DNA from 2 places in the Streptomyces mobaraensis genome. Region 1 is predicted to be linked to the other one. Evidence: riboswitches for the same ligand, from Rfam matches in the RefSeq annotation. Region 1 holds a riboswitch; the other holds the start of a gene.
What was found. Region 1 has a riboswitch for glycine ahead of gcvP (aminomethyl-transferring glycine dehydrogenase). Riboswitches for the same ligand answer to the same signal wherever they lie in the genome.
Positions count from the first base shown of each region.

Region 2: linked by a shared signal. The riboswitch ahead of gcvT (glycine cleavage system aminomethyltransferase GcvT) and the one ahead of gcvP (aminomethyl-transferring glycine dehydrogenase) in region 1 are both predicted to bind glycine.

Region 1 covers NZ_CP083590.1:6,607,910-6,623,122, forward strand. Annotated here, with positions in the region: gene K7I03_RS29360 (mannose-1-phosphate guanyltransferase) at 1-2,486, shown strand, start outside; gene K7I03_RS29365 (DUF881 domain-containing protein) at 2,589-3,506, shown strand; gene K7I03_RS29370 (small basic family protein) at 3,503-3,835, shown strand; gene K7I03_RS29375 (DUF881 domain-containing protein) at 3,841-4,737, shown strand; gene K7I03_RS34430 (FHA domain-containing protein) at 4,868-5,704, shown strand; gene ftsR (transcriptional regulator FtsR) at 5,778-6,560, shown strand; gene K7I03_RS29395 (bifunctional nuclease family protein) at 6,638-7,111, shown strand; gene K7I03_RS29400 (MerR family transcriptional regulator) at 7,313-8,056, shown strand; gene K7I03_RS29405 (DNA polymerase IV) at 8,203-9,612, shown strand; gene K7I03_RS29410 (PRC-barrel domain-containing protein) at 9,772-10,185, opposite strand; glycine riboswitch at 10,377-10,498, shown strand; gene gcvP (aminomethyl-transferring glycine dehydrogenase) at 10,691-13,576, shown strand; gene K7I03_RS29420 (DUF5999 family protein) at 13,665-13,871, opposite strand; gene K7I03_RS29425 (hypothetical protein) at 14,216-14,812, opposite strand.
Region 2 covers NZ_CP083590.1:2,276,741-2,291,953, forward strand. Annotated here, with positions in the region: gene K7I03_RS09545 (ABC transporter ATP-binding protein) at 1-635, opposite strand, end outside; gene K7I03_RS09550 (ABC transporter ATP-binding protein) at 712-1,812, opposite strand; gene K7I03_RS09555 (ABC transporter permease) at 1,809-2,807, opposite strand; gene K7I03_RS09560 (ABC transporter substrate-binding protein) at 2,942-4,720, opposite strand; gene K7I03_RS09565 (ABC transporter permease) at 4,891-5,895, opposite strand; gene K7I03_RS09570 (hypothetical protein) at 6,320-6,592, shown strand; gene K7I03_RS09575 (enhanced serine sensitivity protein SseB C-terminal domain-containing protein) at 6,706-7,479, opposite strand; gene K7I03_RS09580 (enhanced serine sensitivity protein SseB) at 7,605-8,384, opposite strand; gene K7I03_RS34285 (AAA family ATPase) at 8,381-9,346, opposite strand; glycine riboswitch at 9,549-9,667, shown strand; gene gcvT (glycine cleavage system aminomethyltransferase GcvT) at 9,826-10,977, shown strand; gene gcvH (glycine cleavage system protein GcvH) at 11,064-11,441, shown strand; gene glyA (serine hydroxymethyltransferase) at 11,497-12,759, shown strand; gene K7I03_RS09605 (L-serine ammonia-lyase) at 12,890-14,272, shown strand; gene K7I03_RS09610 (hypothetical protein) at 14,349-14,642, opposite strand; gene K7I03_RS09615 (hypothetical protein) at 14,639-14,782, opposite strand; gene K7I03_RS09620 (tetratricopeptide repeat protein) at 15,076-15,213, shown strand, end outside.

The sequences.
Region 1 (15,213 bases):
TCGTGATGGCCGGTGGCGAAGGCACTCGTCTTCGCCCCATGACCTCAAGCATGCCCAAGCCGCTTCTGCCGGTGGCCAACCGCCCGATCATGGAGCACGTACTCCGGCTCCTCAAGCGGCACGGGCTCACGGAGACGGTGGTCACCGTCCAGTTCCTCGCCTCACTGGTGAAGAACTACTTCGGTGACGGCGAGGAGCTCGGCATGGAGCTCACCTACGCCAACGAGGAAAAGCCACTCGGCACGGCGGGCAGCGTCAAGAATGCGGAAGAGGCCCTCAAGGACGACACCTTCCTCGTCATCTCGGGCGACGCCCTCACCGATTTCGACCTGACGGATCTCATCCGCTTCCACAAGGAAAAGGGCGCCCTCGTCACGGTCTGCCTCACCCGGGTGCCCAACCCGCTCGAATTCGGCATCACCATCGTGGACGATGCCGGAAAGGTCGAGCGCTTCCTGGAGAAGCCGACCTGGGGCCAGGTCTTCTCCGACACCGTGAACACGGGCATCTACGTCATGGAGCCCGAGGTCTTCGACTACGTGGCGCCCGACGTCCCGGTCGACTGGTCGGGTGACGTCTTCCCCCAGCTGATGAAGGAAGGCAAGCCCATCTACGGCTACGTCGCCGAGGGCTACTGGGAGGACGTCGGCACCCACGAGAGCTACGTCAAGGCCCAGGCCGACGTCCTCGAGCGCAAGGTGGACGTCGACATAGACGGCTTCGAGATCTCGCCCGGCGTCTGGGTCGCCGAGGGCGCCGAGGTCCACCCCGACGCCGAACTCCGCGGCCCCCTCTACATCGGCGACTACGCCAAGGTCGAGGCCGGCGCCGAGATCCGCGAGCACACCGTCGTCGGCTCCAACGTCGTCGTCAAGAGCGGCGCGTTCCTGCACAAGGCCGTCGTCCACGACAACGTCTACATCGGCCAGCAGAGCAACCTGCGCGGCTGCGTCGTCGGCAAGAACACCGACATCATGCGCGCCTCCCGGATCGAGGACGGCGCCGTCATCGGCGACGAGTGCCTCGTCGGCGAGGAATCGATCATCCAGGGGAACGTCCGCGTCTACCCCTTCAAGACGATCGAGGCCGGCGCGTTCGTCAACACCTCGGTCATCTGGGAGTCCCGCGGCCAGGCGCACCTGTTCGGGGCGCGCGGGGTGTCCGGCATCCTCAACGTCGAGATCACCCCGGAGCTGGCCGTCCGGCTGGCCGGCGCGTACGCCACGACGCTCAAGAAGGGCGCCACCGTCACCACGGCCCGCGACCACTCCCGCGGCGCCCGCGCCCTCAAACGGGCCGTCATCTCGGCCCTCCAGGCCAGCGCCATCGAGGTACGGGACCTGGAGAACGTCCCGCTGCCCGTGGCGCGGCAGCAGACCGCGCGGGGCAGCGCCGGCGGCATCATGATCCGCACCACGCCGGGGGTGCCGGACTCCGTCGACATCATGTTCTTCGACGAGCGCGGCGCCGACCTCTCGCAGGCCGGGCAGCGGAAGCTGGACCGCGTCTTCGCCCGCCAGGAGTACCGGCGCGCGTTCCCGGGCGAGATCGGCGACCTGTCCTTCCCGTCGAGCGTCTACGACTCGTACACGGGCTCGCTGCTGCGGTCCGTCGACACCACGGGCGTCGCCGAGGCCGGGCTGAAGGTCGTCGTGGACGCCTCCAACGGCAGCGCCGGACTCGTTCTCCCCAGCCTCCTCGGCCGGCTCGGCGTGGAGGCGCTGACCATCAACTCCGGACTGGACGAGGCGCGGCCCACCGAGACCGCCGACGCCCGGCGGTCCGGCCTGGTCCGGCTCGGGGAGATCGTCGCCTCCGCGCGGGCCGCGTTCGGCGTGCGGTTCGACCCCGTGGGCGAGCGGATCTCGCTGGTGGACGAGCGGGGGCGGATCGTCGAGGACGACCGCGCGCTGCTGGTCATGCTCGACCTGGTCGCCGCCGAGCGGCGGTCCGGACGGGTGGCGCTGCCGGTCACCACGACCCGGATCGCCGAGCAGGTGGCCGCCTACCACGGTACGCAGGTGGAGTGGACGACGACCTCGCCGGACGACCTGACCCGGGTCGGCCGGGCGGACTCGACCATCTTCGGCGGCGACGGGCGCGGCGGCTTCATCGTGCCGGAGTCCAGCAGCGTGTTCGACGGCACGGCGGCGTTCGTCCGGCTGGTCGGCCTGGTGGCGCGGACGCAGCTCACGCTCAGCCAGATCGACGCCCGGATCCCCCGGGCGCACGTCCTGCGGCGCGACCTGGCCACGCCGTGGGCGGTCAAGGGCCTGGTGATGCGTCAGGTGGTCGAGGCGGCCGGGGACCGCTCGGTCGACACGACCGACGGCGTCCGGGTGGTCGAGGCCGACGGGCGGTGGGTGATGGTGCTCCCCGACCCGGCCGAGGCCGTGACGCACCTGTGGGCCGAGGGGCCTGACGACGCGTCCGCCCAGGCGCTGCTGGACGAGTGGTCCGCCGTGGTGGACGGCGCGGGCCGCTAGCGGCCCCGGACGGCACGCGAGGGCGTCGTCTTCCCGGTCCCGTTCCGGCACGCCGGTGGGGCCATTGGGAGACGACGCCCCCGACGTGCGACGATGTGCGGCATGTCGCAGCAGCCCCCCGTTCGGAGGACCCCCGCACCGCCTCCGCGCCCCGACGCCTCCATGTCGCTGCTGACCAATGTGATGGACCACAGCCTGGACGACGGCTACGCGGAGGCGGCGGCCCGGCGGGCCGAGGGCGGCCAGGGGCTGCCGGGCAAGCTCCGGGCGAAGCTGGGGCTGGCCGCGGCGCTGCTGCTGGCCGCCGTGGTGGTGACGCTGGGTGCCGCGCAGGCGCGCATATCGGCACCGACGCTGGCCAAGGAGCGCGAGCAGCTCATCGGCCGCATCGAGAAGGAGACGGCGGCGGCGGACGCGCTGCAGAAGAACGTCAACGGGCTGCGGGAGACCGTCGGGGACCGGCAGCGCGAGGCGCTGGAGGAACACGGCGGCGACAAGGCCGAGTTGGTGTCCCTGCTCGCCGGGGCCACGCCGGTGCACGGCCCCGGGGTCAAGGTGGTCGTCGATGACGCCAAGCAGGCGAAGAGCGGGGGCGGTGGCCCTCGCGAGAGCAGCGGCTTCTCCGACACCGGCCGGGTGCGCGACCGCGATATGCAACGCGTCGTCAACGGCCTGTGGCAGGCCGGTGCGGAGGCCGTCGCGATCAATGACCAGCGCCTGACCTCGTTGTCGGCGATCAGGGCGGCCGGGGACGCCATACTGGTGGACAACAAGCCGCTGGCGCCGCCGTACACGGTGCTGGCGATCGGCGACGGCCGGCGGATGAGCACCTCGTTCCAGGACAGCGTCGACGGCCAGTACCTGCACGTCCTCCAGCAGAACTACGGGGTCAGGGCCAGCATCTCCGTCGAGGACGACATCCGGCTGTCGCCCGCGCCGAGTCTGACCGTACGAACCGCACGGCCGCAGGGGGGTGGCGCGGCCGGCCGCGCCGCCGACACAGGGAAGGGCACATCGTGATCGCCGTATTGGGCCTCATCGTGGGAGTCGTGGTCGGACTGGTCGTCCGCCCCGTGGTGCCGACGGCGGTCGAGCCCTACCTCCCCATCGCCGTCGTCGCGGCCCTGGACGCGGTGTTCGGCGGGCTCCGGGCGATGTTGGACGGCATCTTCGACGACAAGGTCTTCGTGGTGTCGTTCCTGTCGAACGTGGTCGTCGCGGCCCTCATCGTCTTCCTGGGCGACAAACTGGGCGTCGGGGCGCAGTTGTCCACCGGTGTGGTGGTCGTCCTGGGCATCCGCATCTTCTCCAACGCCGCCGCCATCCGGCGGCATGTGTTCCGGGCGTGAGGCCGATGAGCGACGACGACACGCCCGAGCGGCCGGAGGAGAAGCCCGGCCGGGGAGAGCAGGAGCGGAAGGCGACCGCGCCGGACGGCCCCGAGGCGCGGCCGGCCGGGGAAGCGGAAGGCCCGGAGGACGCCGGCGGGACGCGTCCGTCCCCCGCGCCGGAGCCGCCCGGGGAACCGCCCCTGACGGGCCGTCAGCGGCTGGTGAAGGGCCTGTGGCCGCCCCGGTTCACCCGGGCCCAGCTGACCGTCGCCCTGCTGCTGTGCGTGCTGGGCCTGGGTCTGGCGATCCAGGTGCGGTCGAACAGCGAGAGCAGCGTGCTGCGCGGTGCGCGCCAGGAGGACCTGGTGCGGATCCTGGACGAACTCGACAACCGCACCAAGCGGCTCGAGGACGAGAAGCGGAAGCTGGAGGGCCAGCGGACGGAGCTGGAGAGCAGCTCCAACCAGGCCGCCGAGGCCCGTAAGCAGACGGCGCAGAAGGAGCAGCAGCTCGGCATCCTGGCGGGCACGGTGGCCGCCCAGGGGCCCGGCATCGTCCTCACGGTGAGCGACGGCAAGGGGGCCGTGGAGCCCGACATGCTGCTGGACGCCGTCCAGGAGTTGCGGGCGGCCGGCGCTGAGGCGATCCAGCTCAACGATGTCCGGGTGGCCGCCGACACATATTTCTCCGGTGGCGCGGGGAAGGTGGAGATCGACGGCAAGAAGGTGTCGCAGCCTTACAAGTTCAAGGTCATCGGCAAGCCCGACGATCTGAAGCCCGCTCTCAACATCCCCGGTGGTGTGGTGCAGACTCTGCAGAAGGAGCAGGCCGGGGTGGACATCTCCCGGTCTGAGAAGATCGTTGTCGACGCCTTGCGTCCGGCGAAGCGGCCTGACTACGCTCGGTCGTCATCGCGGTGAGGCGGGCGAACGCAGGGGTTCTGCGGGGAGGGCGGGAAGTTGCGGGGGGTCGGCGCACCAAGACGGGGGTGCGTGATGGAAACTGTCCATCGGCCTTGGACGTTGTAAGGATGTCCAGGTCGGACGGTGTGTGCAGCGAGGTTTTGTCCTGCCCCACGGGCGGGTCTGTTTCGGTCAAGGGGAATCGCCCGTGAAGTTGTTTGCGAAGTTGTTCGGCAAGAGCTCCCGCCAGAGCGGCGGCGGTTCCGCGCGCCACCGGGCCCAGGCCCCGGTGGAAGGCGATGAGCGGGGCCAGGAGGGTCGTCCCCTCTTCCGCGACCAGGCGGGTGTCCACGGCGGCGCCCCGGGGGGCCAGGGAGTTCCTCCCGGCGACCCCACGGCGACCGCGCGCATAGGTCTCGGTACGCCGATGTCGGGTGCGGGGGAAGGGGCTGCGTTGCCGGTCTGTACGAGGTGTGGTCATCGGAACGGCGAGAACAGCCGGTTCTGCTCCAACTGCGGTGCGCCGCTGCGGCCGGGTGCCGTCGCCGAGCGCGCCTCGGAGACCACGTCCACGATCTCCATCTCCGGTCTGGAGGCGTACGACTCCGAGACCACCGGCCAGACGGCCATCCCGTCGCTCTCCCCGGAGGCCCAGGCCGCCGTGGAGGCGCTGCCGATGGGTTCGGCGCTGCTGGTCGTCCGGCGCGGTCCCAACTCGGGCAGCCGCTTCCTGCTGGACGGCGAGGTGACCACGGCGGGCCGCCACCCGCAGAGCGACATCTTCCTCGACGACGTCACGGTCTCGCGCCGCCACGTGGAGTTCCGGCGGGGGCAGGACGGCGGCTTCAGCGTCACGGACGTCGGCAGCCTCAACGGCACGTACGTGAACCGGGAGCAGATCGACTCGGTGGTGCTGTCGAACGGCGACGAGGTGCAGATCGGCAAGTACCGCCTGGTCTTCTTCGGCAGCCAGCGGGCCATCTGACCCCTCCCGGACGTGGTCCGGGAGGACAGCCGCCCGGGAGACAGCCGCCCCGGAGGACAGCAAGGGAAGAGCCATGCTTCAGACACCGTCGGGCGGTGCCGGCTCCTCCGGCACCGCCGGTGCGGAGGGCCGGCTGGTGAGCATCGGAACGGTGCTCAACCTGCTGCGCGAGGAGTTCCCCGAGGTCACCATCTCCAAGATCCGTTTCCTGGAGGCGGAGGGCCTGGTCGAACCGCAGCGCACGCCGTCCGGTTACCGCAAGTTCAGCACGGCGGACGTGGAGCGGCTCGCCCAGGTGCTGCGGATGCAGCGCGACCACTACCTGCCGTTGAAGGTCATCCGCGAGCACCTGGACGCGCTGGCCCGCGGCGAGCGGATCCCGCTGCCCGCCCCCGGACAGCCCCGGGACGGCCTCGACCTCGGGGAGCTCGTCGAAGGGCCCGAGGACCCGGTGGAGGCCGCACCCGAGCCCGTTCCCGTGGGGCCCGGCGGGCGGATCGGCCGCGCCGAGCTGCTGGAGCTCACCGGGGTCACCGAGGGTGAGCTCGTGGAGTGGGAGTCGTACGGGCTGGTCGTCCCCCACCCGGACGGCGGATTCGGCGCCGACTCCGTGGCCGTCGCCCGCCTCGTCGCGGACCTGGGACGATTCGGGCTGGAGCCGCGGCACCTCCGGGCCGTGAAGGCCGCGGCGGACCGCGAGGCGGGCCTGGTCGAACAGGTGGTCGCACCCCTGCGCAGGCACCGCAACCCGCAGACCAGGGCGCACGCCGAGGCCACCGCCCGGGAGCTCGCCGGGCTGTCCGTCCGGCTGCACGCGGCGCTGGTGCGCTCCGCGCTCCAGTCGCGCGGGCAGTGACCGCCGGGGCGGTGCGGACAGTGACCGAGGGCGGCCCCGACTACCCAAACCGGCCGAGCACGTCCTAGGGTTGCTGTGTGAACGAGCTCGATGTCGTGGGTGTCCGGGTGGAAATGCCCTCCAACCAACCGATCGTGCTCCTGCGCGAAGTGGGAGGCGACCGCTACCTCCCCATCTGGATCGGACCGGGGGAGGCGACGGCGATCGCCTTCGCCCAGCAGGGGATGGCTCCGGCCCGACCGCTGACCCACGACCTGTTCAAGGACGTGCTGGAGGCGGTGGGGCAGCAGCTCGCGGAGGTCCGCATCACGGACCTGCGCGAAGGCGTGTTCTACGCGGAGCTGGTCTTCGCCAGCGGAGTCGAGGTGAGCGCCAGGCCGTCCGACGCCATAGCGCTGGCCCTGCGCACCGGAACGCCGATCTACGGCAGTGACGGGGTGCTGGACGACGCGGGGATCGCCATCCCGGACGAGCAGGAGGACGAGGTGGAGAAGTTCCGCGAGTTCCTCGACCAGATCTCGCCGGAGGACTTCGGTACCAACAGCCAGTGAGGCGGCCGGCGAGCCCCTTTCGGCAGGCTCACCAGGGCGTGCCCGGGGCCGCGGCAGGGTATTCGAGTAGCCTTTCCCCTGCGGGGACACGTAAAACCACTCTCAGGGTGATTATCACTCGGCGTGCCGAGTGTGGCGATCGTTGACGCACCCCGAGCGACTGCCTACCGTCGAGAAGGCAGGTCAAGGACGGAGGTCGGCGTGAGAAGCACGGGCGACGGTACAGCGGTCGGCAGTCCGTATCCGCTGCGCGGGGGATCGGTCGAACCGGTGACCCTCCCTCATAGCCTGAACGGTGCGGGCGGTACCCCCGCCCACGGCCTGAGCGGCGTGGGAAGCGTGGGGACCGTGGGAAGCACCCCCGTCCCCGCCGCGGCGGTCACCGCCCAGCGGGGGCCCCGGGCCGGCGGTTCGAGAGACGCGGACGGTGAGGGCGGCGCGGCGCCCGCCACGGAGACCATCGGCTACCGCGGGCCCACCGCCTGCGCGGCGGCTGGCATCACCTACCGGCAGCTCGACTACTGGGCGCGCACGGGGCTCGTGGAGCCGAGCGTCCGGCCCGCGTACGGGTCCGGCAGCCAGCGGCTGTACAGCTTCCGGGACGTCGTCGTCCTCAAGATCGTCAAGCGGCTGCTGGACACCGGTGTCTCGCTGCAGAACATCCGCACCGCCGTCCGGCACCTGCGCTCCCGTGGCATGGCCGACCTCGCGCAGATGACGCTGATGAGCGACGGCGCGACGGTCTACGAGTGCGCGTCCCCCGACGAGGTCGTGGGGCTCCTCCAGGGGGGCCAGGGCGTCTTCGGGATCGCCGTCGGGGTGGTCTGGCGGGACGTCGAGAGCGCGCTCGCCCAGCTCCACGGGGAGCGGGTGGACACCGGCGAGACGCTGATCGGCCACAACCCGGAGGACGAGCTGGCGCGGCGGCGCAACCGGGCGGGCTGAGAGCGGCTCCAGGCGGTAGGAAGCGGGCTCGGGGTTCCTCCCCGGGCCCACTTTCGCGTGGGCGGGACGTGGGCGTGGCGTGGCACGGACGGGCTCGTCGTCGCACGTCAGCGCGATTGTCAGTGGTATGCGGGACCATTCGTGGTGTGAGAGGTTCACCGACGATCCTGCATCTCGACATGGACGCCTTCTACGCCTCGGTGGAGCAGGCGGCCAAGCCCAGCCTGCGCGGAAAGCCGGTCGTCGTGGGCGGCATCGGCCCGCGCGGTGTGGTGGCCACCGCGTCGTACGAGGCGCGGGTCTTCGGGGTGCACTCGGCCATGGCCACGGCCCAGGCCCGCCGGCTGTGCCCCAACGCGGCCTATCTGACCCCGCGCTTCAGCCTGTACCAGCAGGTGAGCGGCGTGGTCATGGGGCTGCTGGGCGAGCTGTCGCCGCTGGTGGAGCCGCTCAGCCTCGACGAGGCGTTCGTCGACCTGGAGGCGGGCGGCGTCGAGCCGGACTCGGCGGCCGTACGGGCGGTGGGGGAGCGGCTGCGCAGGGACATCCTGGCGGCGACGGGGGTCAGCGGGTCGGTGGGGCTCGCCGGGTCCAAGATGCTCGCCAAGATCGCCTCCGAGCAGGCGAAGCCGGACGGGCTGGTCGTCATCGAGCCGGGCACGGAGCTGGAGCTGCTGGGGCCCATGCCGGTACGGACGATCCCGGGCGTCGGGCCCGCCACCGCCGAGACGCTGCGGCGCGCGGGCATCCACACGGTGGCCGAGACGGCCGAGGCGGGCGAGGCGGAGCTGGTGCGGCTGCTGGGCAAGGCGCACGGAGCCGGGCTCCACGCCCTGGCGACCGGCCATGACGACCGGCCCGTCGTGGCCGAGCGGGACGCGAAGTCCGTCTCCGTCGAGGACACCTTCGCCGAGGACCTGACCGACCGGACGCGGGTGCAGCTGGAGCTCGCGCGCCTCGCCGACCGCTGCGTCCGGCGGCTGCGCGCGGCCGGACGGTCGGGGCGGACGGTCGTCATCAAGGTGCGACGGTACGACTTCTCGACGCTGACGCGCTCCGAGACGCTCCGGGGGCCGACGGACGACCCGGCGGTGGTCCGGGAGGCGGCCGCTCGGTTGCTGGAGGGGGTCGATACGACGGCGGGGGTGCGGTTGTTGGGGGTGGGGGTGAGCGGGCTCGCCGATTACACGCAGGAGGATCTGTTCGCCCAGGCGTTGGCCGCGGAGGCGGCCGCGGGTGACGGCGGACTTCCGGATGCCGAGGGGGCGCCTGAGGCGCGGGCCGACGACGGCGCGTCGCCCGCCCGGCGGTGGTTGCCGGGGCTGGACGTGGTGCATCGGGAGCTCGGGCGGGGGTGGGTGCAGGGGAGCGGGCTCGGGCGGGTCACCGTGCGGTTCGAGGAGCCGTGGTCGGAGGGGCCGGGGCGGGTGCGGACGTTCTCCGTCGACGATCCGGATTTGGAGCCGGGGGAACCGGTGCCGTTGATACGGCCGGTGGTGGGGGAGGGGGTGACGCCGCCGCCTGTCGGTGGCGTGGCCGCCGGAGCGGGGCGGTGAGGGTGCGCTGACGCGGGTGGGTGCCCCAGCCCCGCCCTTTCACCGTTTCCTGCGGGGGCAGCCCCCCGCGCCCCCCCCAGCGCACCTGCGGCGCGCGTCCTCGGGCCGGACGGGCCGTGGCGGCCCGCCAGGCCCCTGCCGCGGCCGGGCGGGCGCGGTTCAGGCACTGTGGCCTGGTTCCTGCCCGGGGTCGGTGGGGCGTTGCGATTCGTGCCCGGTCCGCTCCCTCCCGCCCGTCCCGGGCGCCGGTGTGTCCGGGGTCGGCAAGGGCATGCGGTAGTGGTGGTAGAGGCGGAGTTCCTGTTCGGGGGAGAGGTGGCGGCCTACGCCCAGGTCCGGGGCGGTTCTGATGAGGGTGCGGTCGTAGGGGATGCGCAGGGACTCGTCGACGACCTCGCTCGGTTCCAGGGGGACGAAGGCGTCGCGGCCGAAGAGGCCGGTGCGGACGGCCGCCCATTCGGGTTCGCCGGTGGCGTCGTCGAGGTAGACCTCGTCCACCGTGCCGATCTTCGCGCCGTCGCGGTCGTAGGCCTTGCGGCCGATCAGGGTCCGAGGATCGATATCCGACTGCATCTGTCCTCCCGGGAGTCACTTCCGTCCCCTCTCTGTCCCCTGGTTCCCCCGGGAGACCTCTCGCAAAGCCCGGGAAAACCCTCGGGAGGCGAGATAAGCCGCCAATCAGGAGTAATGGGGGAGCCCGCGGAAAAGCACCGGCCGGGAGATCCGTCGTCGGCATCGCCGCTGGTAGGCTGGCGATTGGCTGTGGACCCCGCGCGGGAGAGTCCTCCAGGAGCCGGAGAGGCATCGGCCTCGGCGGGTCCAACGGGGGCGCCGAAGGAGCAAATCCTCCCCGGAATCTCTCAGGCACCCGTACCGCGCGGACGAGGTCACTCTGGAAAGCAGGGCGGGCACCGGACCGGGCACCATGCCGAGCCCCTCCTCACCGACGGTGAAAGCCGGGTCGCGTCTGACGTCGCCCCGGTGAAGCTCTCAGGTCGAGATGACAGAGGGGGAGGCCGTCCGGGTACCCGCGCCGTGGTACCCCTCGCAGGTCGCAATGACCAGGAGGCCCCCGCAGATGACCGCCCACCGCATCGCCCTCTCCGACCTGGAGCGCGGCACTCCCTTCGCCGGCCGCCACATAGGCCCCGACAGCGGGGCGCAGGCGAAGATGCTCGCCCATGTCGGCTTCGGCTCGCTGGACGAACTCACCGCCGCCGCCGTGCCGGACGTGATCAAGAGCGCCGAGGCGCTCCGGCTCCCCGCGCCCCGCGGCGAGGCCGAGGTGATCGCCGAGCTGCGCGGTCTCGCGGACCGCAACCAGGTGCTCGTGCCCATGATCGGGCTCGGCTACCACGGCACGTTCACCCCGCCGGTGATCCTCCGTAACGTCATGGAGAACCCCGCCTGGTACACGGCGTACACCCCGTACCAGCCGGAGATCTCCCAGGGCCGCCTGGAGGCCCTGCTCAACTTCCAGACCGTCGTCGCCGACCTCACCGGGCTGCCGACCTCCGGCGCGTCCCTGCTCGACGAGGGCACCGCCGCCGCCGAGGCGATGGCGCTCGCGCGGCGCGTGGGCAAGGTCAAGGGCGGGGTGTTCCTCGTCGACGCCGACGCCCTGCCGCAGACCGTGGCCGTCATCGAGACGCGCGCCGAGCCGACCGGCGTCGAGGTCGTCGTCGCCGACCTCTCCGCCGGCATCCCGGACGAGATCGCCGAGCGCGGCGTCTTCGGCGTGCTGCTCCAGTACCCGGGTGCCTCCGGTGCCATCCGCGACCTGCGGCCGGTCATCGAGCGGGCGCACGAGCTGGGCGCCATCGTCACCGTCGCCGCCGACCTGCTGGCGCTGACGCTGCTCACCCCGCCCGGCGAGCTGGGCGCGGACATCGCCGTGGGCACCAGCCAGCGGTTCGGAGTCCCGATGGGCTTCGGCGGTCCGCACGCCGGCTACATGGCCGTCCGCGAGCAGTACGCGCGCAGCCTGCCCGGCCGTCTCGTCGGCGTCTCCGTCGACGCGGACGGCGACAAGGCGTACCGCCTGGCCCTCCAGACCCGCGAGCAGCACATCCGCCGCGAGAAGGCCACCAGCAACATCTGCACCGCGCAGGTGCTGCTGGCGGTCATGGCCGGGATGTACGCCGTCTACCACGGGCCCGACGGGCTCACCGGCATCGCCCGCCGCGTGCACCGGTACGCCACGCTGCTCGCCGAGGGCCTGCGGGCCGGCGGCGTCGAGGTCGTGCACGGCGCGTACTTCGACACCGTCACCGCGCGGGTGCCGGGCCGGGCGGACGAGATCGTCGCCGCCGCCCTGGAGCGGGGCGTCAACCTGCGTCGTACGGACGCCGACACCGTCGGCATCGCCTGCGACGAGACCACCACCCGTGAGCACCTGGCCGCCGTATGGGCCGCGTTCGGGGTGGACGCCGACGTGGAGGCGCTGGACGCCGGCACCGCCGACGCGCTCCCCGAGGGGCTGCTGCGCGGCTCCGACTTCCTTACCCACCCGGTCTTCCACCAGCACCGCTCCGAGACCGCGATGCTGCGCTACCTGCGCCGCCTCGCCGACCGGGACTACGCGCTGGACCGGGGCATGATCCCGCTGGGCTCGTGCACCATGAAGCTCAACGCGACGACCGAGATGGAGCCGGTCACCTGGCCGGAGTTCGGCGCGCTGCACCCGTTCGCCCCGGCGGAGCAGGCCGAGGGCTACCTCACGCTCATCCGCGAGCTGGAGGAGCGGCTGGCCGAGGTCACCGGCTACGACAAGGTCTCGCTCCAGCCCAACGCCGGTTCGCAGGGCGAGCTGGCCGGTCTGCTGGCCGTCCGCGCCTACCACCGCGCCAACGGCGACGAGCAGCGGACCGTGTGCCTCATCCCGTCCTCCGCGCACGGCACCAACGCGGCCAGCGCCGTGATGGCCGGCATGCGCGTCGTCGTGGTGAAGACGGGCGAGGACGGCGAGGTCGACGCCGACGACCTGCGCGCAAAGATCGAGAAGCACCGCGACGAGCTGGCCGTCCTCATGGTCACCTACCCGTCCACGCACGGCGTGTTCGAGGAGCACATCAGCGAGATCTGCGGTCTCGTGCACGAGGCGGGCGGCCAGGTGTACGTGGACGGCGCCAACCTCAACGCCCTGGTGGGGGTGGCGAAGCCGGGCGAGTTCGGGGGCGACGTCTCGCACCTGAACCTGCACAAGACCTTCTGCATCCCGCACGGCGGCGGCGGCCCGGGCGTCGGCCCCGTGGCCGTCCGCTCCCACCTCGCGCCGTACCTGCCCAACCACCCGCTCCAGCCCGCCGCGGGCCCGGAGACCGGGGTAGGCCCGATCTCGGCCGCGCCGTGGGGCTCGGCCGGCATCCTGCCGATCTCCTGGGCCTACGTCCGGCTGATGGGCGGCGAGGGCCTCAAGGCCGCGACCCAGGTCGCGGTGCTGAGCGCCAACTACATCGCCAAGCGCCTGGAGCCGCACTACCCGGTGCTCTACACCGGTCCCAACGGCCTCGTCGCCCACGAGTGCATCGTGGACCTCCGGCCGCTCACCAAGGCGACCGGCGTCACCGTCGACGACGTCGCCAAGCGCCTGATCGACTACGGCTTCCACGCGCCGACGATGTCGTTCCCGGTGGCCGGCACGCTGATGATCGAGCCCACCGAGAGCGAGGACCTGGGCGAACTCGACCGGTTCTGCGAGGCGATGATCGCGATCCGCGCGGAGATCGAGAAGGTCGGCTCCGGCGAGTGGGACAAGGACGACAACCCGCTGCGCAACGCCCCGCACACCGCCGCGTCGATCGCCGGTGCGTGGGAGCGCCCGTACGACCGGGAGACGGCGGTCTTCCCGGGCGGTGTCTCCGCGGCCGACAAGTACTGGCCGCCGGTGCGCCGGGTCGACGGTGCGTTCGGTGACCGCAACCTCGTCTGCTCGTGCCCGCCGCTGGATGAGTACGAGGGCTGATCCCGGCACAAGCGGAGGGCCGGTCCGGCGGGAACGCCGGGCCGGCCCTTTCGTCGCGTCGTACGTGGTGCGGGTGGTGCGTGGTGCGTCAGGCCGCCGTCACCACATGCTCGGCGCCGAGCGGCCGGTGCGGGGCGATGATCTGTCCGTCCGGCAGCAGTTCGCCGGTGTCCTCGAAGCAGAGGACGCCGTTGCACAGCAGGCTCCAGCCCTGCTGGGGGAAGTGCGCCACGAGGTGGGCGGCTTCCCGGTCGGCGGAATCGGCTGACGGGCACGCGGGATGGTGCTGGCACATGGGAGGGTTCTTTCGCTGGGATGTCTCTGCTGCTGTCGCTGTGCTGCGGCTCGATGCGGTGGTCATGCCGCCCCCCGTGACGATGTGGTCTGTCGGTCCCAGTGTTGCCCTACGGGCGTGATTCCGCAGGGATTTCGTAGCAGCGGTCCGCTGTGGGGGAAGACGCGTCACCCATGCGGACGGTTGCTGTCAACAAGTCTGCTCCTTCGGTCGGTTCGGGTCGACCTCCGCGCGCTGGGCCGTGTGGGTGACATGGAGTGGCAGGGGGGTGCACGGGGGCGGGAGGGGCGGGAACGGCGCGGCGCCCCGCGGCCGGAGGGGTCGCGGGGCGCCGTCGGTACGTGTCAGGCGGTCTTCAGCATCGGTGCCGTGAGAGGGGGCGGGGTCAGCCGGAGGGTGAGGACCGGCAGCAGGTCGGCGAAGCGGTGCGGACGGTGGGCGGCGATACCGGGCGGCGCGGGGGCGAGCGGCACCAGGAGGTCGCCGGGGGCGGGCAGGCCGGACTCCGCGTCGGCCGTGATGTCGCCGTGCAGCCACAAGGTCAGCATGTAGAGGCCGGGCACGGTCAGCAGGCGCGGCTGGTACGGCGTCGACAGCGACTCCGCCTGCCGCAGGGCGAGTTCGGTGGAGACGACGTACGGTCCCTCGAAGAAGTGCGAGAACGTCCAGCCGTCGGCGGTCGGCCGGGCCTCGCCCGCGGCGATGGCGCGCTCGTCCTCCTTGATCAGGAAGCGCCAGCCGGTGAGCCGGGTGCGGGGCGCGGCGCCGGCCGGGGAGTGCTGTTCCAGCACGTGGACGGGGAGCGGGAGTTCGCAGCTGAGCGCTCCCTGGGCGGCCTTCAGGGACGGGGTGCGGGTCTCCCGGACCGCGGTGGGGGAGCCGAGGGCGGTGCGGACGCTACGGAGGGCAGGCGCGGGGGCAGGGGGGATGTGCAGCGGCATGATGGGTCGCCTCTCACTTCGGAGACACGCAGGTGCTGGCAGGTGACGACGCTGTCGGTGTGCGGGGTCAGAGGGGGGCCGGGACCGACTGCCGGGGCGCCTACTCTCTGCCTCACTCCGAGTTTATACGACACATGTTCACAGGGTGTTTCGGCTAGCTGTCGCCGGTATTTCCGGCAAGGGGAAATCAGGGCCGCCTGCGGGGTCGTTTTCGGTGTTTTCGTTCCCGGTCGCGCACACCTGACCTCGGTTTCTTTCCCGGGAACGGTCGGCCGAAACTCGTCGGTGTTTATCACCAGCGCAATGCGACATGCCATGAGCTGCCGTCATGCCATCGGAATGTGCCGGAGTGCGCTTGGCTGCCAGCCTACCGGTTATACGGGGACGGGGTGAGGCGTTTC
Region 2 (15,213 bases), 4.3 Mb from region 1:
TCGTCCAGCAGGTTGACCACCTGGGCCTGGATCGAGACGTCCAGCGCGGAGACCGGCTCGTCGGCGATCACCAGCTTCGGCTTGAGCGCCAGCGCGCGGGCGATGCCGATGCGCTGCCGCTGACCGCCGGAGAACTCGTGCGGGTAGCGGTTGTAGTGCTCGGGGTTGAGACCCACCAGCCCCAGCAGCCGCTGCACCTCCTTCTTCACCCCGCCCTCCGGCGTGATGCCCTGGAGCCGGAAGGGCGCGCCGACGATGGTGCCGACGGTGTGCCGGGGGTTCAGCGAGGAGTACGGGTCCTGGAAGATCATCTGGATGTCCCGGCGCATCGGGCGCATCCCGCCCACCCCCAGGTGGGAGATGTCCCGGCCCTCGAACTCCACGGTCCCGCCGGTGGGTTCGAGCAGCCGGGTGACCAGCCGGCCCATGGTGGACTTGCCGCAGCCCGACTCGCCGACCACGCCCAGGGTCTCGCCGGGGCGGACGTCGAAGCTGATGCCGTCCACGGCGTGCACGGCGCCGACCTGGCGGCGCAGCAGCCCCTTGGTGATCGGGAAGTGTTTGACCAGGCCGTCCACGCGGAGCAGGGGACGTACCTCCGGGGTGGCGGAAGCCGCCTCCTTGTCGAGCGGGATCGTCTTCTCCGGCGCTCCCGTGGAAACCGCGTCGTTGTCTTCAGGCACAGCTCGGTCCTTCACAGCTTGGGAGTGATCACAGCTTGGGAGCGATCTCTTCGGTCCAGATCCGCGTCCGCTCCTCCTGCGTCATGTGGCAGGCGGCGACGTGGCCCCGGCTCTTCTCCCCCGTCACCGGCCGGAGTTCGGGCCGCTCGGTGCGGGTGACCCCCTCCCCCGGGACGTCGGCGTACGGGCAGCGCGGGCTGAAGGCGCAGCCCGGTGGCACGTTGATCAGGCTGGGCGGGGAGCCCTTGACCGGGATCAGCCGTTCGGTCTGCTCACGGTCGATGCGCGGCATGGAGCCGAGCAGCCCCCAGGTGTAGGGGTGCTGGGGCTCGTAGAAGACCTGCTCGGCCGGGCCGCGTTCGACGCAGCGGCCGCCGTACATGACGAGGATGTCGTCGGCCAGTTCGGCGACCACGCCCAGGTCGTGGGTGATGATGATGACGGCGGAGCCGAACTCCTTCTGCAGGTCGCGGATGAGGTCGAGGATCTGCGCCTGGACGGTGACGTCGAGGGCAGTCGTCGGCTCGTCCGCGATGAGCAGGGCGGGGTTGTTGACCAGCGCCATGGCGATCATGGCGCGTTGCCGCATGCCGCCGGAGAACTGGTGCGGGTAGTCGTCCACCCGCCGGTCGGGCTGCGGGATGCCGACCCGGTCGAGGAGTTCGACGGCCCGTTTGCGGGCGGTCTTCTTGTCGGTGTCGTGGTGGGTCCGGTACGCCTCGGCGATCTGCGCGCCGATGGTGAAGTAGGGGTGCATGGCGGACAGCGGGTCCTGGAAGATCATCGCCATCTCGCGGCCGCGCAGCCGGCGGACCTCCTCGGGGTCGGCGGTGAGCAGCTCCCGGCCGTCGAGCCAGATCTCCCCGGAGATCCGGGCCTTGCGCCGGCCGTACTGGCCGACGGTGTGCAGGCCCATGATCCCGAGCGAGCTGACGGACTTGCCGGAACCGGACTCGCCGACGATGCCGAGCGTGCGACCCTTTTCCAGGCGGAACGAGAGCCCGTCGACGGACTTCACCACGCCGTCGTCGGTCGGGAAGTGGATGCGCAGGTCCCGGACGTCCAGGTAGGCGCGGTCGCCCGGTGGCTCCTCGACGATCTCGACGGCCGGCTCGGGGGCGGTGGTCATGAGAGCCTCACACGGGGGTCGATCACGGCGTAGAGCAGGTCCACCACGAGGTTGGCGATGACGACGGCGGTGGCGGCGATGAGCACCACGCCGAGGATGATCGGCAGGTCGCGGTTGTTGATGGCGGTGACCGCGGCCTGGCCGAGGCCGGGCAGGTTGAAGGCGCTCTCGGTGAGGATCGCGCTGCCGACCAGGGCGCCGAGGTCCATGCCGAGGATGGTGGCGATGGGGGTCATGGTGGAACGCATGGCGTGCTTGCCGATCACGACGCGTTCGGTGAGCCCCTTGGCGCGGGCGGTGCGGATGTAGTCCTCGCCGAGCACTTCCATCATGGTGGCGCGGGTGAGCCGGGCGTACATGGCCGCGTAGAGGAAGGCGAGGGCGACCCAGGGCAGGATCAGCCCGCCGAACCAGCCGGCCGGATCGTCGGCGAAGTCCACGTACTCGGACGAGGTCCAGCCGAGCTTGTACTTGAACAGGGCGAGCAGCAGCAGGGCGGTGAAGTAGATCGGCAGCGAGACGCCGGCCAGGGCCGTCATCATGGCACCGCGGTCGATCTTCGTACCGCGCTTGAGGGCGGAGACCACCCCGGCGGTGACTCCGAGCAGCAGCCAGATGACGCAGGCGCCGCCGGCGAGCGAGAGGGTCGGGGGCAGCCGGTCGGTGAGGACCGGCCAGACGGCCTGCTCGGTGCGGAAGGAGTAGCCGAAGCAGGGGGCCGGGCAGTGGTCGGTGGTGCCGCCCCCGGTGTAGTCGCGGCCGGCGAAGATGCCGGAGACGAAGTGCCAGAACTGGACCAGGACCGGGTCGCTGAGCCCGAGCTTCTGCCGGATGCCCTCGATCGTCTCCGGGTCCGCCTGCTTGCCGACGTACATGGCGGCGGGATCGGCCCCGGTGAGCTTGGGGATGGTGAAGAAGATGAAGAAGGTCACCAGCGTGACCACGAGCAGCATCACGATGACGGCGAACAGTCGCCTGACGATGTAAGCGAACACTGCGGTCGGCCCGGCGGCGGTCCGGTGGCGGGGATGCCCACCGGACCGCCGCGCTCGGCCCTCACCTGCCCTTCGGGCCTAGCGGCGGGAGTGCCGGAGGAGCGGATGGACGGTCGACTGCGGCCCGTGCGCGGTCACTTGACGACGCCCAGGGCCTGGTAGTCGTACCGGCCGTTGAAGGCGTCCGTCGTGTAGACGTTGGTCAGCCGGGAGCTACGCCAGATGATGTTCTTCTCGTAGGTGAAGGGCAGGTACCAGGCGCCCTCCATGACCTTCTTGTTGGCCTCCTGGTAGATCTTCCCCGCCTTCTGCGGGTCGCTCTCCGCGATGGCCTGGTCCATCAGCTTGTTGATCTCGGGGTCGTTGAGCTCGGGGTAGTTCTGGTTGGCGGTGTCGAGGATGAACCGGCCGTCCACGATGGGCTGGAGGTAGCCCTGGCCGCTGGGGAAGTCCGCGCCCCAGCCGAAGACGATGATCCCGTAGTTCTTGTTCTTGACGTTCGCCGGGGCGCCGACGACGGTCGACGACTGGGCGCCGTCGTACTGGTCGATCTGCGTCTCGATGCCGATCTTCTTCAGCGACGCCTGAAGCGACTCGGCCGTGGCGATCTCCTGCGGCTTGTTGTTCCGGACCGCGATGGTGGTCTTGAAGCCGTCGGGCTTGCCGCAGGCCTTCAGCTCCTCCCTCGCCTTGGCCGGGTCGGGCGCGCCCTGCTTGAGGTTGTACGGGTCGTAGGACCCGTCGTGCCCGGTGACGGCCGGCGGGATCATGTTGAGGCCGATGTCACCGCCCGCCTGGGGGCCGCCGCGGGCGGTCTGGAGGGAGGTGTGGTCGGCGCCGTAGATGACCGCCTTGCGGCAGTGCACGTTGTCGAACGGCGCGACGGACTTGGGAAAGGCCGCGTACCGGATGAAGCCGGTCCGCGGGTTGTCCAGGTTGCCCTTGGCGGTCTGGAGCGCCTTCTGACGGCCGGCCGAGCCCATGCCGGTGGCATTGAGGTCGACGTCGTAGTTGCCCGCGATCAGGTCGCTGTCCATCGCGTCCGCGTTGGTGGTGAACTTGACCGAGATCTTGTCCGGCAGCGCCTTGCGGACCGCGTCGGAGTCCTTGTTCCACTTGTCGTTGCGGACGAGGACCATGCTCTTGTTGGGGCTGTACGACTCGAACTTGTACGGGCCGCTGGAGAACGGCCGGAGGTTGTACTTCTCCGCGGTGTCCTTGTCCTGCGGCACCGGGCCGGCGGCGGGCAGCGCCAGCATCTGGAGGAAGTCGCCGTTGGGCTTGGCCAGTTTGAAGGTGATGGTCTTGGCGTTCGGCGTCTCGATCGCGGACAGGCCCAGCTTGTCCTTGCTGTCGTCCTTGTAGGGGCCCTTGTACTTCTTCTCCGGGTCCAGGACCTGCATCAGCCAGGTGGGGCCGCCGGAGATCTTGTCCTGCGCCCAGGTGCGCTCGATGCCGTACTTGATGTCCTGGGCGGTGATCGGCCGGCCGTCCTCCCAGGTGACCCCGTCCTTCAGGGTGAACGTGTAGGTCTTCTTGTCGTCCGAGACCTTGCCCAGGTCGGTGGCCAGGTCCGGCACCAGCTCGGCGCTCCCGTGGCCCGGCGCGGGCTTGGAGGTGACGAGGGTGCGGACGTAGTAGCGGGCGAAGTCCCAGGCGAAGCCGTAGTACATGCGCTGCGGGTCCCAGGAGTCGGACTCCTGGGTGGCGATGAACTTCAGCTCGCCGCCCTTCTTGTCGGACGGGCTGGCGACCTTCTCGACGCCCGCGTTGAAGCCGGGGCCCTTGCCGCCGCCCCCGCCGCCCTTGTCGTCCTTGCTTCCGCCGCCACCGCAGGCGGTGACCCCGACGAGGGCCGCGACCACCAGTGCCGCGCCCGCGGCCGTTCTCCTCGATGTCCTGTGTGTTGCCAAGATGTCGCGACCTCCGTGATCGTCGCGGGCCGGGGAGCGGACCGCGATGGGGGTGGTTCCTTCAGCTCGTACTCCTGGTGCCGGAGGGACCGGACGGGCGGCGGGACGTTTCCGCTGCCGCTCGCCGCATGTCGCTCCGCGCAGGGTGGTGTTGGGGTGTGCGAGGGCGGCTAGCGCGAGCCCTTGGGGTCCAGGGCGTCCCGGACGCCGTCCCCGAAGAGGTTGAACGCCAGCACGGTGACGAAGATGGCGAGGCCCGGGATCACCATGAACATCGGGTCGCCCTCGTAGGTGTTGACGGCCTTGGAGAGCATCTGCCCCCAGGACGACGTGGGCGGCTTGACGCCGGCGCCGAGGAAGCTGAGCGCGGCCTCGGTGAGGACGTTGGTCGGGATCATCAGCGTGGCGTAGACGGTGATCGGCGCGACCAGGTTGGGCAGCAGCTCGCGGAAGAGGATGTACGTCCGGCCGGCGCCCAGGCTGCGCGCCGCCTCGACGTACTCGCGCTCTCTCAGCGAGAGCGTCTGCCCGCGCACGATGCGTCCCACGTAGGGCCAGCCGAAGAAGCCGATCACCGCGATGAGGACGGCCATCCGGACGCCCGAACCGGTCAGCCCCCAGAGCTCGTTGGGGACGACGGAGATCAGCGCGATGATGAAGAGCAGCTGCGGGAAGGCCAGCAGGGCGTCCATGACCCGGCTCACCACGGTGTCCACCCAGCCGCCGAAATAGCCGGCGATGATGCCCAGGACGGTGCCGATCACCACGGCGACCACGGCCGCGAGGAAGGCGACGAGGAGGGAGACCCGGGCGCCGTAGACGACGCGGCTGAAGACGTCCCGGCCGTTGACCGGCTCGACGCCGAACAGGAAGTCCCCGTTGATGCCGCCCCACGAGCCCTTCGGGGTGCCGAAGAGGGGGTCGATCTGGTCCTCGTGGTACTCGTTCGGCGGGTGGCCCAGCAGGTCCACGATCAGCGGGGCGAAGATCGCGACCAGGATGAGCAGCAGGACCACGATCCCGCCGGCGAGGGCGAGTTTGTCGCGCTTGAGCCGCGTCCAGGCGATGCGCCACGGGGAGCGGCCCTCGATCGTCGTGCCCGGGACCGGGATTTCCGCGTCGGCGACGACGGTCGCGGTCCCGGTCGCGCTCGTCTCGGGGAGTGGTGCCGTCATCGTTCGCTGGACCCCTCTCGGCCGGTGGAACCGGCCTCCGCCGGCCGCCCCGGGGCGGCTGGTCGACCATCACTGACACATGCGGTGCTGTGCGGTGCTGTGGTGCGGGAAGTACAAGCGGAGCTGGTCGTACACCGGACCTGCGGGTCCTTGGAGCGGGAGTCTTCAACGCGTTCACGATCACCCGCCAGACCCGGCGGCCAAAGGATGCGCAACCGTGATGTGCGATGCGAGGTTCCGTTATACGGACGGGGGCGGCCGCTCAGCGAAGGGCGCTCGTCGGTTCACCGCACGGCGCAGGGTGTTACCGACGCCGCACGCAAGACACCAGTACCAGCTGTGCCTTTGACAGGGGCAAGGCGGGCGGTCAGGCTCGCGGACAACCACAGGCGGCTCATCTGCCGCTGAAATCACAGGAGTTGACGTGACACGGAAGCTGATCCGCCGCGCCGCCATGGCGGGCGCGGCGCTCACCCTCGGACTGACCGGCGCCCTGGCCTCGGGAGCGTCCGCGGTGGCGGCGCCCTCCGGGGACCCCACGGTCTCCCGGGCGACCCTCGGCCAGGGCCGCTACATCGACCGCTACGACAACTACCAGCAGTGCCAGGGTGGCGGGGAGTACTTCCTGCGCCACGGCGAGAGTGCCTACCACTGCTACGAGGTATCGGCCGGCTACGAGCTCTGGGTCTGGGCCTGACCCCGAGGGGCACCTCCCCTGCCCGCCGGCCGGTCCGTCGTGAACGGGCCGGCCGGTCCGTGTGCGCGGAGGGTCCGCACTCGGCGCGGAACGACGCCTGGTGCGGGTACCCGTCAGTGCGGGTATCCGTACCCCGGCGCCGGTGCCGGTGCCGGTGCGCCGCTCGGGGCGGGGGCCGCGTGGCCGTAGAACGGGCGGGCGTGGGCGCGCATCCACAGGGCCACCGGGTCGAACTCGTCCGACATCGCCACCGTGGACACCGGCAGCCCCTCTGGCACCACGGCCACCACCTGCTGCATCATCGCCCGGACGGACTCCACGGCGGGCGGCGAGGTGTCGTACAGGTCGAGGCCGATCGCCAGATACGCGGCACCGATCGCCGGCTGGACCCAGGCGCGGCGCAGCGCCCGGACGGCGGGCGTGCGCTGGGCGTGCTGGGCGAGCAGGGCGTAGAACCGGGCGATGTCGACGGTGGGTTCGGAGATCTGGAGGGGGCCCGCGGGCAGCCGGTCCAGGCCGCCGGCGATGCGGCGCAGGTCGAGCCAGGGGATGCCGACGCCGCCGCCCGGGGCGTGCGGGTTGAGCCACAGGCCCCAGCGGCCGGGGTAGAGCGAGGAGGCGAGGGAGCGGCCGGTGACGACCTCGTGGGCGCGGTTCCAGCCGCTGGCGTCGAGCTCGCGCTCGGAGGTGACGCAGGGGGCGTAGCCGAGGCCGTCGACCTCCATGTTCCCGTACTGGGCGTCGGGCGAGCCGGGCCGGCCGTGCCAGAGCAGCATCCACAGCCGGCCGTCGGCGACGGCGTGCAGCAGCGACTCGTAGACGTCGTACCGCCCGGGCGCCACTTGGCGCAGCACCTGCTCCACGCCGCTCTCCGCGCCCGCGCTCACCTGATCCCGCCCCTTCTCACGGCGGACGCTCGCGTCGCGTCCGCCCCCTGCCTCACGGCGCGGTCGCGCCTCCCGTACGGTCGTCCAACCAGCTTACGAGGCCGGGGCGGCATGCAGGGGAGCAGTCACCGGTCACGGTCGTAGAACGGTGCGACGCGGTCCCGCATCCAGTCGGCGACCGGGTCGCGGGTGACGTCCAGGAAGACCGTGCGGACCGGCCAGGGGACGGGAGCCGAGCCCAGGGCGCGGCCCAGCGCGTCCACGGCGGCGGCGCGGCTGTCGTCGTCGGGGAGGTCGAGCTCCACGCCGACGAACAGCTCCGGCGGCCCGCCCTCCACACTGGCCAGGGCACGGCGGGCGGTGCGCACGGCGCGGGCGGCGGTGAACTCCAGTCCCGCGGCGGCGAGGAAGGCCGTGGGCTCGTCCTGCCAGTCGGGCTCGTGCAGGCGCACCCGGCCGCCGGTGGGCTCGCCCTCCAGCCGCAGCCGCCCCGCCCGGCAGAGCTCGGCGACGGCGGCGGGCGGCAGCGGCACGGCGACCGTGCCCTCGAAGTTGACGACCAGGCCGACCTGCGGGGGCAGGCCGCGGGCGAACTCCACGGCGGGGGCGACCGCGTAGGCCATGTGGTCGCCGATGACGCGGCGGAACTGCTCCTCGGAGCTGAACACCGGCACGAACGCGGCGCCGCCGAGCTCGACGGTGGGCAGGTCGAGGTCGGGGCTGTCGGGGCCGCCGCCCTTGGGCAGGGGTATCCAGACCTCGCTGCGGCCGAGCACCTCGACGACGCGCTCGCCGGTGCCGGGGACGCCCGCGCAGGCGGCGAGGGTCTCCTCCAGTTCGTTGGCGGGCCAGCTGGGGGCCTCGCCCCGGACCCGCTCGGTGCCGTGCAGCTCGGGGCCGCTCATCCGTTCTCCCCACGGTCTCGTCGCGCTCGCACCCGCACCTTAACGGCCGGCTCTCCGTCAGGGGGCGGGAGGGGGACGGCGGGCGGGCGGGGCGGCCGGCGCGCGGCGGGGACGGTGGGGGCGGTGGAGGCGGCGGGGGCGGTGGACGGTCCCGAAGAGGAAGGGGCGGCAGGGGCGGCAGGAGTGGAGAGTGCTCCCGACGCGAAGGGGGCGGCGGGGGCAGAAGGGGCGGCCGGCGCTCCCGGCGCGGGCACTCCCCCCGCACCCCGCCCCGCGAAGGTGATCGTCCGCAGCGCCGCCGCGGCCGGGCGGTCGAGCAGGAAGACGCCCGCCGCGCCCGCCGGCGGCCGGCCCGCTTCCGCCGCCGCGATCAGCCGCTCCATGGCGCGGCGGTGGCGCCCGAACGCGGCCCGGGAGACCGTCCGCCCCCGGGCCCGCTGCCCGGCGAGCGCGGTCCCGGGCTCGACGGCGAGCAGCAGGACGTGCAGCGCGGTGCCGCGCCGCCGCGCCTCGCGGGCCAGCAGCCGGCGGACCCAGCCGCGCTGCCCGCAGTCGTGCACGACGAGGCTCGCGCCGGAGCGCAGGGCGCGCCACAGGTGCGCGTAGTGCACGAGGCGCGCGAGGGGGCGGTAGGCGCCGTACGGAAGCCGTACGGGCAGCCCGCGCAACCGGCGCTCCAGGCGGGCCCGGGAGTCCTGCGAGTCGACGCTGCGGACGGGGTCGCCCCGGCCGTCGAGGGCGGGCACGACCCGCCGGATCAGGGTGGACTTCCCGGCGCCGGGCAGGCCGGAGACGACCAGCAGGTCCCCGGCGCGGCAGCCCAGCTCCGCGCTGGGCCGCGCGGCCCCGCGCAGGTCGCGCACCCGCGCCCCGGCGGTCCCCGCCGTCCGTGTCGCCCGCGCGGCATCCGCCGCCCCCCTCTGGACGCCCGTTCGCACCGCTCCCCCGTCCTCGTCCGCCACACCGCCACACCGCCGCGCCGCGGCTCCGTCGCCCGGTGCTCACGGTGTACCCCATCCGCATACGGACGGAGTAAAGGAAAAGTAATCCAATGCGATGGGCTCCGAACGGTCCATCGCACGCCCGTACGTGCAATGATGTGCGCGCCAAGAGCACGACCACCTGCGTACACGCACACCTGCGTACAACTGCATACCGGCCGCTCGAATCCGCGCGGGAGAGTCCCGGCCATGTGCCTGCCGCACCGCGGCACGCCGCATGCCGGGCGCCGAAGGAGCAAGTTCCTCCCTTGAATCTCTCAGGCCCCGTACCGCGCAGGGTGAGGCAGATCTGAAAAGCGGACCGCCCGGCGGTCCCACCCAAGGTGCAAGCCGCGTGCCCTCCGGGGCTCCCGGTGAACCTCTCAGGTTCCGATGACAGATGGGGAGGCCGTCCTTCGACGTCCCCGCGTCCTCGCGACCGCTGCCCGGGAGCCTTGATCATGTCTGCCGCAGAGACCTCACAGCCCTCAGAGACCGCCGCCCCGCGTCGTACCGCGCTCGACGCGCTGCACCGCGCCCTGGGCGCGACGATGACCGACTTCGCCGGCTGGGACATGCCCCTCCGCTACGGGAGCGAGCGCGACGAGCACGTGGCCGTCCGCACCCGCGCCGGTCTGTTCGACCTCTCCCACATGGGCGAGATCACCCTTACGGGTCCGCAGGCCGGCCAGGCCCTGGACCACGCCCTGGTGGGCAACCTCTCCGCGTTGAAGCCGGGCCGCGCCCGCTACACGATGATCTGCGACGAGCGCGGCGGCATCCTGGACGACCTGATCGTCTACCGGCTGGCGGACGAGGAGTACATGGTCGTCGCCAACGCCTCCAACGCCCAGGTGGTGCTGGACGCGCTCACCGAGCGGGCCGCCGGCTTCGGGACCGAGGTGCGGGACGACCGCGAGAACTACGCGCTGCTCGCCGTCCAGGGCCCGGCCTCCCCCGCCATCCTCAAGTCGGTCACCGACGCCGACCTCGACGGCCTCAAGTACTACGCGGGCCTGCCCGGCACGGTCGCCGGCGTCCCGGCGCTGATCGCCCGCACCGGCTACACCGGCGAGGACGGCTTCGAGCTGTTCGTCGCCCCCGCCGACGCGGAGAAGCTGTGGCAGGCGCTCACCGAGGCGGGCGCGGACGCCGGCCTGGTGCCCTGCGGCCTGTCCTGCCGGGACACGCTGCGTCTGGAGGCGGGCATGCCGCTGTACGGGCACGAGCTGACGACGGCGACCACGCCGTTCGACGCCGGGCTCGGCCGCGTCGTCAAGTTCGACAAGCCCGGCGACTTCGTGGGGCGCGCGGCGCTGGAGGCCGCCGCCGAGCGCGCCGCCGACGCCCCGCCGCGCACGCTGGTGGGCCTGGTGGCGACCGGGCGGCGGGTGCCGCGGGCCGGTTACCCGGTGGTGGACGCCGCCTCCGGCGCGGTCATCGGCGAGGTCACCTCGGGTGCGCCCTCCCCCACGCTCGGCAAGCCGATCGCCATCGCCTACGTGGACGCGGCCCACGCCGCGCCCGGCACGGCCGGGGTCGCGGTGGACATCCGCGGCAGCCACGAGCCGTACGAGGTCGTCGCCCTGCCGTTCTACAAGCGGGAGCGCTGAGCCCGCCCGGCGTCCCCCGTCGTTCTCCGTCTCACCTGTCAAGACCCCTTGCACGAGCACCCACCCGCGTACAGGAGAATCAACCCATGAGCAACCCCCAGCACCTCCGCTACACCAAGGAGCACGAGTGGCTGTCGGCCACGGATGAGAACGGTGTGGCGACGGTGGGTATCACCGAGTTCGCGGCCAGCGCGCTCGGAGACGTCGTCTTCGCCCAGCTCCCGGCCGTCGGCGACACCGTCACCGCGGGCGAGACCTGTGGTGAGCTGGAGTCCACCAAGTCGGTCAGCGACCTCTACGCCCCCGTCACGGGCGAGGTCGTCGAGGCCAACCAGGACGTCGTGGACGACCCCTCGCTGGTGAACTCCGCCCCCTTCGAGGGCGGCTGGCTGTTCAAGGTGAAGATCACGGACGAGCCGGCGGAGCTGCTGACCGCCGACGCGTACACGGACTTCGCCGGCTGACCCCGCGTCCCGCCTTCCCCCGGCCCCTCCCGGCCCCTCCCGCCAGGAAGAACTCATGTCGCTTCTGAACAGCTCCCTCCATGAGCTCGACCCCGACGTCGCCGCCGCTGTCGACGCCGAACTCCACCGTCAGCAGTCCACGCTGGAAATGATCGCCTCGGAGAACTTCGCTCCGGTCGCGGTCATGGAGGCCCAGGGCTCGGTCCTCACCAACAAGTACGCCGAGGGCTACCCGGGCCGCCGCTACTACGGCGGCTGCGAGCACGTCGACGTCGTCGAGCAGATCGCCATCGACCGGATCAAGGCGCTGTTCGGCGCCGAGGCCGCCAACGTGCAGCCGCACTCGGGCGCCCAGGCCAACGCCGCGGCGATGTTCGCGCTGCTCAAGCCGGGCGACACCATCCTGGGTCTGAACCTCGCCCACGGCGGGCACCTGACCCACGGCATGAAGATCAACTTCTCGGGCAAGCTCTACAACGTGGTCGCCTACCACGTCGACGAGCAGACCAACCTGGTCGACATGGAGGAGGTCGAGCGCCTCGCCAAGGAGCACCGCCCCAAGCTGATCGTCGCCGGCTGGTCCGCCTACCCGCGCCAGCTGGACTTCGCGGCGTTCCGCCGGATCGCGGACGAGGTCGGCGCGTACCTGATGGTCGACATGGCCCACTTCGCGGGCCTGGTCGCCGCCGGGCTGCACCCCTCCCCGGTGCCGCACGCGCACGTCGTGACCACCACCACGCACAAGACCCTCGGCGGTCCGCGCGGCGGTGTGATCCTCTCCACGGCCGAGCTCGCCAAGAAGATCAACTCGGCGGTCTTCCCCGGCCAGCAGGGCGGCCCGCTGGAGCACGTGATCGCGGCCAAGGCGGTCTCCTTCAAGGTCGCGGCCAGCGAGGAGTTCAAGGAGCGCCAGCAGCGCACGCTGGAGGGCGCGAAGATCCTGGCCGAGCGCCTGGTCCAGGACGACGTCAAGGAGCACGGCGTCTCCGTCCTGTCCGGCGGCACGGACGTGCACCTGGTCCTCGTCGACCTGCGCAACTCCCAGCTGGACGGCCAGCAGGCCGAGGACCGCCTCCACGAGGTCGGCATCACGGTCAACCGCAACGCCATCCCGAACGACCCGCGCCCCCCGATGGTCACCTCGGGCCTGCGGATCGGCACCCCGGCGCTGGCCACCCGCGGCTTCACCACCGAGGACTTCCGCGAGGTCGCGGACGTCATCGCGGAGGCCCTGAAGCCCGAGTACGACGCCCCGGCGCTGCGCGCCCGCGTCACCGCGCTGGCGGACAAGCACCCGCTGTACCCCGGCCTGAAGTAGGACCGGACCTCCGGTTTTACCGGGATGTACGGGGCATCGCGCACACTGGTGGTGAGCGCGGTGCCCCGCACCACGTCACACACAGCCGTAAACCCCCCTCGTACCACCCCCGACCCAAGGAGCTGCCACCGTGGCCATCTCCGTCTTCGATCTCTTCTCGATCGGCATAGGCCCGTCCAGCTCCCACACGGTCGGCCCGATGCGCGCCGCCCGGATGTTCGTGGGCCGCCTCAAGAAGGACGGCCTGCTCGCCCAGACCGCCTCGGTGCGCGCGGAGCTCTTCGGCTCCCTCGGCGCCACCGGGCACGGCCACGGGACGCCCAAGGCCGTCCTGCTCGGCCTGGAGGGCCACTCGCCGCGCACCGTCGACGTCGAGATCGCCGACGACGAGGTGGAGCGCATCCGCACCACCAAGCGCCTGCGCCTCCTCGGCACCGAGATCGGCTCGGCCCACGAGATCGACTTCGACGCCTCCACCCAGCTGATCCTGCACCGCCGCCGCGCCCTGCCGTACCACGCCAACGGCATGACCCTCTTCGCCTACGACGAGAGCGGCGCGCCCCTGCTGGAGAAGACCTACTACTCGGTCGGCGGCGGCTTCGTGGTGGACGAGGACGCGGTCGGCGCGGACCGGATCGTCCCCGACGACACCGTCCTGAAGTACCCCTTCCGCACCGGCGACGAGCTGCTGCGGATGTCCCGCGAGTCCGGCCTGTCGATCTCCGCGATGATGATGGAGAACGAGAAGGCCTGGCGCACCGAGGACGAGATCCGGGCCGGCCTGCTGGAGATCTGGCGCGTCATGCAGGCGTGCGTCAGCCGCGGCATGTCCCGCGAGGGCATCCTCCCCGGCGGCCTCAAGGTCCGCCGCCGCGCCGCGAGCACCTCCCGCCAGCTGCGCGCCGAGGGCGACCCGCAGGCCCGCGCGATGGAGTGGATCACCGTCTACGCGATGGCGGTCAACGAGGAGAACGCGGCCGGCGGCCGCGTCGTCACCGCCCCCACCAACGGCGCCGCCGGCATCATCCCGGCCGTCCTGCACTACTACATGAACTTCGTGCCCGGCGCGGACGAGGAGGGCGTCGTCCGCTTCCTGCTCGCCGCGGGCGCGATCGGCATGCTCTTCAAGGAGAACGCCTCCATCTCCGGCGCCGAGGTGGGCTGCCAGGGCGAGGTCGGCTCGGCCTGCTCCATGGCCTCCGGCGGCCTCGCCGAGGTCATGGGCGGCTCCCCCGAGCAGGTCGAGAACGCGGCCGAGATCGGCATGGAGCACAACCTCGGCCTCACCTGCGACCCGGTCGGCGGCCTGGTCCAGATCCCGTGCATCGAGCGCAACGGCATGGCCGCGGCGAAGGCCGTCACGGCGGCCCGCATGGCCCTGCGCGGCGACGGCCGGCACCACGTCTCCCTCGACAAGGTCATCAAGACCATGAAGGAGACCGGCGCCGACATGAAGGTCAAGTACAAGGAGACGGCCCGGGGCGGGCTGGCGGTCAACGTCATCGAGTGCTGAGCGCGCCGACGCGCTGATCTTCCGACGCCCCGCCCGGTCCGCCGGGCGGGGCGTCGCCTTTACGGCGCGGCGGCCGTCAGGCGTGCACCCGCCGGTGGTCCCGCCGCCAGTGCCCGGCCCGCTCCCGGGCGGCCCGGGCCTCGGCGGCCGCGTCGCCCGCTCGCACGGCGTTGGCGAGCGCGTCCCGCAGGGCCGCGCAGCGGACGCACGGGCGGCGGGGCCGCTGGGAGACGGCGGGGAGGGTGTACGCGCCTCCGGCACCGGATCCGTGCGGGACGGTGACCACGTACTCGCGCATGACCGCCAAGTCCGGACGCCGGGGCGGATGCTCACCGACTCCCACGGCTTCCCCGTCACCCGATCCGGTCATCGCGCGCCCCCTTCCGGGTCGAGCCCCAGCGCACGCCGCTCGTCGGGGGAGGCGAGGGCCAGGCGGTACCGGGGGCACCACCAGGAACCGGTGCCGCCGGTCCCCAGGAGCCGTACCTTGCCGCCCTGGGTCTCCCTCACGAGCCCCAGCCTTCCCGTGTCCATGTCCTTGACCAGTCGCCCCAGTGGCACCGGCGCAGCCGCGGCCGGAGGCAGCGGAACGAGCGGTGGGCATACGGCCCCGCGCCGGTCTGTCCTGCCACGGAAATCAGCCATCTGTCTCCATTGGTGGTCGTGTTGGCCATACGGACAGAGAACCGACCAGCCCGGCCTGGCGGTACGGTTGCCTGGGCGTCGGGGCTTAAGAGCTTTAAGTGACCGTCCGGCACGAGGACGTGAGTGCTGTGAGTGAACCACTGGTCAACGCGGGCCTGATGAGGCTGTACCGCGAGTCCGGGTGGACGCTGCGCCGGTTCGCTCAGGAGGTGAACCGGCTCGGGACGGAGCGGGGTACCCCCCTCAAGTACCGGGAGCCATCGGTGCATCAGTGGCTCGGCGGGCACCTGCCCAGG